Methylicorpusculum oleiharenae: one gene and its partner. The main gene of each other region encodes a partner of the protein of the gene in region 2 in a complex. Links are inferred from orthologs where the notes say so. Each region holds a gene or a part of one and is shown on either strand. Other genes may lie near its edges.

Region 1 (3,327 bases), 620 kb from region 2 along the record:
TACAGCTTTCGCTAGAGAAAAATATCATCCTGGCCGCCTTCGGCGACATGCTCAGGGTGCCTGTCAATGCGGGTAAACAGGCTATTCGTACCTTATCGCAGGCTAAAGCTACCGGTGCGGATATTCGAGCGATTGCCAGTCCTATCGAGACGTTGATGATTGCAAAAGAGAATCCCGGGCAAACCGTCGTATTTTTTGCGGCGGGGTTTGAAACTACATTCGCGCCTGTGGCCGCAATGCTGGCAGAAGGCGCGCCTGGAAATCTGCTGATTTTGAGCAGCGGTCGTCTGACATGGCCGGCAGTGGCTTTGTTGCTGGATTCAGAGCAGCCGAATTTCGATGCGCTGATCGCGCCAGGGCATGTGGCGACGGTGATGGGTCCCGAACAATGGCAGTTTGTCGTTTCGCGCCATCAGCTTCCTGTTGCGATTGCCGGTTTTACTCCGGACAGTTTACTGGCAGCCATTTACTCGGTGCTGCGGCAGCGCATGGATAACCATTTGTTCGTCGATAATTGTTATGAACAAGTGGTCAAACCCGGAGGTAATCGCCGTGCTCAACAGTTTCTGTCTCAAGTTTTTGAGGTGTCCGATGCACCGTGGCGGGGTATCGGTACGATTCCTCATTCTGGATATACCTTACAAGCGCATTTTGCCCACCATGATGTTCAGCTGCATTTTGGGTCTTTCCGGGAAGACGCGCGCCGTCATGTCGGCGAAATGCCGCCCGGTTGCGATTGCGCGCGCGTCGTTATGGGAAAGATCAAGCCGGTTGACTGTAAATTGTATGGCCGTTTGTGTGTGCCGAGTCAACCGGTAGGGCCTTGTATGGTTTCTGATGAAGGTGCCTGCCGGATTTGGTGGAGTGCCGGTATAAAACCTGATGTTGGTCTAAAAAGCGCTGAACTGACTTAAAAGTTGTGCAAGTTGCGTCTGGATTCAACCGGAATACGCTTGGGATTTTAGATGTAATTGATAGAAATGAAACGTCATAACTCAAGATGGGTTTTCATTTGCATGCCTTGGTAATTTGAAATAAGGAAAATTCAAGTTAAAAAACCTGTTAAATTAGGTTAGACTTAATGCCAAGTGTTGGTACAGTGCATAATTGATCCTATACTGAACTCAATAGTAATAATAAGGAGAAATTGGATGTCGAAAGGGCAAAATTTACAGGATAATTTTTTAAATACTCTCAGAAAAGAACACACCCCCGTTTCCATTTTTTTAGTTAATGGTATTAAACTGCAAGGGCGTGTTGATTCATTTGATCAGTATGTGATTATGCTTAAGAATACTGTCAGTCAGATGGTCTATAAGCATGCGATATCAACGATTGTACCGGGCAAACCTGTCAAACTTAGCCGCGAAAACGAAATCATTGAAGATTAAACTATTATCAAACTTCTCGGAGCGCTTAATTGTTTGAGCGTCCTCAATCGGGTGAGCGGGCCGTGCTCGTTCACCTAACACTACAAGCCAATCAAGAAGACTTATCGGAACTGCGGGAACTGGCCAAATCAGCGGGTGCTGAGCCTGTTTGCGTAGTGGTAGGCAACCGGCGAAGCCCCGATTCGAAATATTTTGTTGGAACCGGCAAACTGGAAGAAATCAGACAGGCTGTAGAAGAGCATTCTGCCGACTTGGTGTTGTTCAATCACTCGCTTTCTCCCAGCCAGGAGCGCAATGTTGAAAAAGCGCTCAATGTCAGGGTGGTGGACAGAAATGGGCTTATCCTGGATATTTTTGCGCAGCGCGCGCAGACTTTCGAGGGTAAATTGCAAGTTGAGCTGGCGCAATTGCGGCATTTGTCGACGCGATTGGTTCGCGGTTGGACCCATCTTGAAAGGCAGAAAGGCGGCATTGGTCTGAGAGGGCCGGGTGAAACTCAGTTGGAAACCGATAGAAGGCTTTTGGGTGTAAGGATAAAACAAATCCAGGCCCGCCTTGAGAAAGTTAAAAAGCAGCGTCATCAAGGACGCCTGAAACGAAAAAAAGCCGAGATTTCTTCAGTTTCGCTAGTCGGTTATACCAATGCCGGTAAATCTACCCTATTCAATGCCCTAACGGGCGCTAATGCCTATGCGGCCGATCAGTTATTTGCGACGCTGGATCCTACTTTACGCAATTGTTTGCTCCCGAATAATACTGAAATCGTTTTGGCCGACACGGTAGGGTTTATCCGTCATTTGCCGCATGAACTGGTTGCAGCCTTCCGATCTACGCTGCAGGAAGCCAGTGAGGCGGATTTATTGTTACATGTCATTGATGCCAACGCAGAAGACAGGGATGACACAATTTTTCAAGTCAATCAGGTGTTAACCGATATTGATGCTTACCAGATAAGACAGTTGCAGATATTTAACAAAATAGATCTACTTCCTGATGTAAAGCCCCATGTCGATAGGGACGATACGGGCAACGCGGTCAGAATCTGGCTGTCTGCTCAGACGGGCGAAGGCTTGGATTTATTGCAAGAGGTTTTGGCCGAATCATTTACACCTTCTAAAATCAGAAGGCATTGCCGGTTAAGGCCTGATCAGGCCGGCATTCGTGCCAAGTTGTTTGATTTTGCAAAAATCATCAATGAGCAATGCCAGGACGATGGCGGCTGGGATATTTGGATGGAAATCGATCAAAAAAAACTGGGCTTATTGAAAGATGTTGTTATGGAAGAATTTTAGTACCTTTTTTAAGGAGCCAGAGTAGTAATAATTTTTCTAAATACTCTGAAACCAGCCAATTAACTAATAACACAACCACTTGCCTGCTTGGAGTTGAGGGTGTAGGTGATTGATTGAAAAAGCTTCTTCAACAGGGACGTATTCATGCGTCCGTTGAAATCAAGGCTCTACACCCAATAAAATGGGAGGGAGTGCGCAGATACCTAATAACCTAGTTTGAATGTAAGTTTTTTATCCGAGATAATTGGCAATGACTTTTAATGCTGAACTATCGTGATAAGATAAGAAAGTTATTTAGAGTTTCATATTGTTGTTCTAGTCAGTAATATGAAACCACTGATAGGGATAATCTTAATTTAAGAAAATATGACGAGTTGAAAAATTCTTTAACTTTCAAAAATTTTAGCTTGTTTCTATTAAGCATTAATTTTTGTAAGTTATACGGATTGGTCTATCAAACCCCTCGCGTTAATGAGTCAAAATCATTTTAATTACTAAAATCCCAATGGAGCATATGTATGTCCTGGAATGAACCTGGCGGCGGCGATAAAAAAGACCCTTGGAGTGGGCGCGGAAGTGAAAAAGGGCCTCCCGATCTGGATGAGGCAATCCGCTCATTACAAGAGAAATTAGGCGGTATTTTT
Region 2 (4,041 bases):
TCGTTAATACAGAATCTTGAAGCCTGTGGTGATATGTGCCGACATTGCCGGAACAGGGAGGCGTCGCTCCCCATCCGACGCTAACAACGCCGAACCTTAAGCTAATACCTTCTGTCAACTTAGCCCGACCAAATGCCGGACTTGCTTGGCAACAGCATATAGTAGGCGCCCTCCGCTATGCCGAAATTTGAAGTGCGAAAGGTATAAACAGGTTACTTCTCCGAACTCCTTTAACTTTAGTGAGCGACACCGCACAGACGTTAGCCTCCAGAACAGTGAAACTAAAATCGTCCAACTGTGGATTAAAAGGGTAGCAATATAAATTAACCACTGTTTTTAATCTTAAACAGGAGCAAAATTATGAACACTAAACCTATGCAATCATGCATTGATGCCTGCACCAAGTGCTATCAGACTTGCTTGCAGACCGCCATGAACCATTGCCTTGAAACCGGCGGTAAGCATGTTGAACCGAGCCATTTCCGGCTAATGATCAACTGTGCGCAGATCTGTCAGACTTCGGCTGACTTGCAATTATCCGGCTCGGAATTTGTTGCACACTACTGCGGCCTTTGCGCTGAAGTGTGTGAAGCTTGCGCCAAAAGCTGTGCCGAATTGGGAATGACTGATTGTGAAAAGGCTTGCCGGGATTGCGCGGCAAGCTGTCGCGCTATGGCAAGCCATTAAAAGACGCTTTATTACGTCTAAGATGCACGCAAAATCCAGTTCTATTGATGGATTTAACCGTGACAACTTAGTCATGCAATTTCAATAGGTCCTATGCCGCCACGCAAGCAGACACCCTCGTCGACGTTGACCGGACCCCCTCACTTGCGAGTGCTTTTCCAGTAAGGCAACGCGTCCATTACCCACCTCGTCGCGACGGCAAGTTGCCGTCGCGCAAAATTAATTGGAGATTCATAATGACCAAAGCACATACAGGGGCTCAACCCGTCAAGGGCAAACCGGCAAAGTCCGGGCCGGAAGAAGTAGTCGTTTCAATCGGCAACGGCGGAGAGTGGCACCAAACGGCCAGCGGCGATCAGCCTGCGTTGACCACGAACCAGGGTTTACCGATTTCCGACAATCAGAACTCACTGAGAGCCCATCCGAGCGGTCCGACACTGCTGGAAGATTTCATCCTGCGGGAAAAAATCACCCATTTCGACCACGAGCGCATTCCTGAACGTATTGTCCACGCTCGGGGCACAGGCGCACATGGTTTCTTCGAGCTTACCAAATCCCTGGAAAAATACACTACCGCCAAAGTGCTGACCGAAGTGGGCGAAAAAACGCCGCTGTTCACGCGCATCTCAACCGTAGCAGGCGGGTCCGGCTCGCGAGATACTCCCCGAGATGTTCGCGGCTTCGCCGTCAAGTTTTATACGAAAGAGGGCAATTGGGATCTGGTCGGCAATAATATCCCGGTGTTCTTTATCCAGGATGCCATCAAATTTCCCGACCTGATTCATGCCGTTAAAATGGAGCCTGATCGTGGCTTTCCTCAGGCAGCGTCAGCACATGATACCTTCTGGGACTTTATTTCACTGACACCGGAAGCCATGCATATGGTGATGTGGGCGATGTCTGACCGCACCTTGCCGCGCTCGCTGCGGATGATCGAAGGCTTCGGTATTCATTCATTCCGTCTGGTCAATGACGCTGGCGAATCGACTTTCGTGAAATTTCACTGGCGGCCGAAACTCGGTTTACAATCGACGCTCTGGGACGAGGCGGTCAAGATTGCCGGAGCCGATCCCGACTTTCATCGCCGTGATTTATTTGAAGCGATTACAGCCGGGGATTTCCCGGAATGGGAATTGGCGGTTCAGCTATTCTCCCAGGAGGAAGCCAATGCCTTCCCGTTCGATCATCTCGATTCGACCAAATTGATACCGGAAGAATGGGTGCCGTTGCAAGTTATCGGGCGCATGGTACTCAACCGCTGGCCGGATAATTTCTTCGCTGAGACTGAACAGGTGGCATTCTGTCCGTCCCATGTCGTGCCCGGCATTGATTTCTCGAATGATCCATTATTGCAGGGGCGTCTGTTTTCTTATCAGGACACCCAGTTATCACGCCTCGGTTCGCCGAATTTTCATCAGATACCCATCAATGCACCGCAGTGTCCGTTCGCCAATCATCAGCGCGACGGTCATATGCAAATGGCGCAACCGACCGGCCGCGTGTCCTACGAACCGAATACCCTGGCAGCGAGTTCCCCGCGCGAGCAACCGGAGGCCGGCTTTTACAGCACGGCGTTGGCCGAGAGCGGCGTAAAGGGGAGGATTCGGCCGGAGAGTTTTGCCGACCATTACAGCCAGGCACGGCAATTCTATCTCAGCCAAAACGTCGTCGAACAGGCCCATCTTGCCTCCGCGTTGGTGTTTGAGCTCTCGAAAGTCGAGCATCCGCACATCCGCGAGTCCATGGTCGGTCACTTACGCCTTATTGAAGAGGACCTTGCTCAACGGGTTGCCTGCGGTCTCGGTATGAGCGAGCTGCCACCAGAACCCGCTTCGGCTGTTGCAGTTCAGGAGTTAGATCGATCCCCGGCGCTGCAACTGATCGGCAAGATGAAGGACACGCTGGAAGGCCGTGCAGTCGGGATACTGATCGGGGACGGATCGGACGCGGACAGCATCAAGGCTGTCCAACAGGCAGTCACAGAAGCCGGCGCAAAAGTGAAGATTATCGCCGCTAAAATCGGCGAAGCGAAACTCGCCGATGGCTCCCTTTTGAAAGTCGACGGGCAATTAGCCGGTACGCCGTCAGTGATGTTCGACGCGGTCGCCCTCATTCTCTCCGGAAAAGCCGCCGCATTATTGGGCAAGGAAGCCGCCGCCATCGATTTCGTGCGCGACGCCTTCGGTCACCTGAAAGCGATTGGCGTTGACAAGGGCGGCGAAGCCTTGCTGAAAGCAGCGGGGATCGAACCAGACGCCGGTGTGATTGCACTCGATACCCTGGATCGCTTTAGCTTTATTGCCGCAGCCAAGACCCGTCAGTGGGACCGGGAAGCCAGTGTCAGAACACTCGCTTGATAAGAATGCCGTTGCTCTTGGGTGTTAACTCCCCTTTCTAGTTTCAGGTGTAGTATTCATTATTACGCCTGAATTGGTGAAGCGGGATTTATAGCATCCATTCCGGATTCCACCCGTTTCGGAAACTCATCTTCGCTATACTTCGCGCGGTGATGTTTATAGATTTATGGCAAGGCTATTTTGTTCGAGAGCAAGACGCGGAAACGGTCGTTAAGCTAAGCTATATAGCTGTTTTCGCAAAGCTTGCGCTACTGGTTCCGCCCCTTACCTACATCCATGCAGGTAACGCAGCTATGGTACAAACGAACGCGTCAGAAAACCGTAAAGGTAGCCGCGCGATCTATATGATAGGATGACGAACCGATTCATTTGCTTCAACTTATTTTTCATGCAAAAAAATACCCCTTATATTCTTTTTCTGACCCTTGTAATGTTGGTAACGGTGTCATTTTTCCTACTGATTAAAGATTTTTTATTAGCCTGTTTTTGGGCCGTCATTCTGGCAGTCGTTTTTGATCCCGTTTATCTCCGGATGAGGCAATATTATAAAAACTCAGAAGTACTGCCGTTGTTTTTAACCATGATGATGATTATTCTGGTTTTTGTTATCCCTTTGCTGACTATCGCTTTGATGATTACCGAGGAAAGTACAACCCTTTATCAAAAAATTCAAGACGGGGAAATTAATCCCCAAAGTTATTTTCAAGAAACACTCGCGCTTCTTTTGCCAACATTCAATAAGTTTTCACATATGGAAGCATTAAGCGTTGGACAGATAAGCGCCTCCGCAGGGAATGCCTTTGCACAAGCCGTAAAATATATCGCCCAACAAGTCCCGGCATTGACCCAAAACCTGTTAGCTCTGATCGTTCAATTTGCCTTGGCCTTCTACATTCTGTTTTTTCTATTGCGGGATGGTCATCAAATAATAAGAAGACTCATCTCTTTAATACCTATCGGTGACGGAATTGAAAAAGAATTATTTGAGCGTTTCACC

What was found. The genes of interacting proteins can lie anywhere in the genome.
Region 1: the proteins of GO003_RS12240 (region 2) and hfq are in contact, whole or in part, in a crystal structure (PDB 3VU3), measured with the Escherichia coli proteins. The link is inferred for Methylicorpusculum oleiharenae from one-to-one orthologs.

The regions. Positions count from the first base shown.
Region 1 is NZ_WUTY02000001.1:3,324,883-3,328,209, forward strand. The notes cover bases 1-2,771. They hold hfq (RNA chaperone Hfq), read left to right. Parts: upstream 1-1,151; coding sequence 1,152-1,391; downstream 1,392-2,771. Other genes in these bases: hypD (hydrogenase formation protein HypD), read left to right, coding at 1-914; hflX (ribosome rescue GTPase HflX), read left to right, coding at 1,421-2,683. In the rest of the region: FtsH protease activity modulator HflK, read left to right, coding at 3,202-3,327. UniProt on the Escherichia coli protein: RNA chaperone that binds small regulatory RNA (sRNAs) and mRNAs to facilitate mRNA translational regulation in response to envelope stress, environmental stress and changes in metabolite concentrations.
Region 2 is NZ_WUTY02000001.1:2,706,683-2,710,723, reverse strand. Bases 554-3,483 are described here. They hold GO003_RS12240 (catalase), read left to right. Parts: upstream 554-923; coding sequence 924-3,044; downstream 3,045-3,483. Other genes in these bases: GO003_RS12235 (AI-2E family transporter), read left to right, coding at 3,433-3,483; GO003_RS12245 (four-helix bundle copper-binding protein), read left to right, coding at 554-687. In the rest of the region: more of GO003_RS12245, read left to right, coding at 361-553; more of GO003_RS12235, read left to right, coding at 3,484-4,041.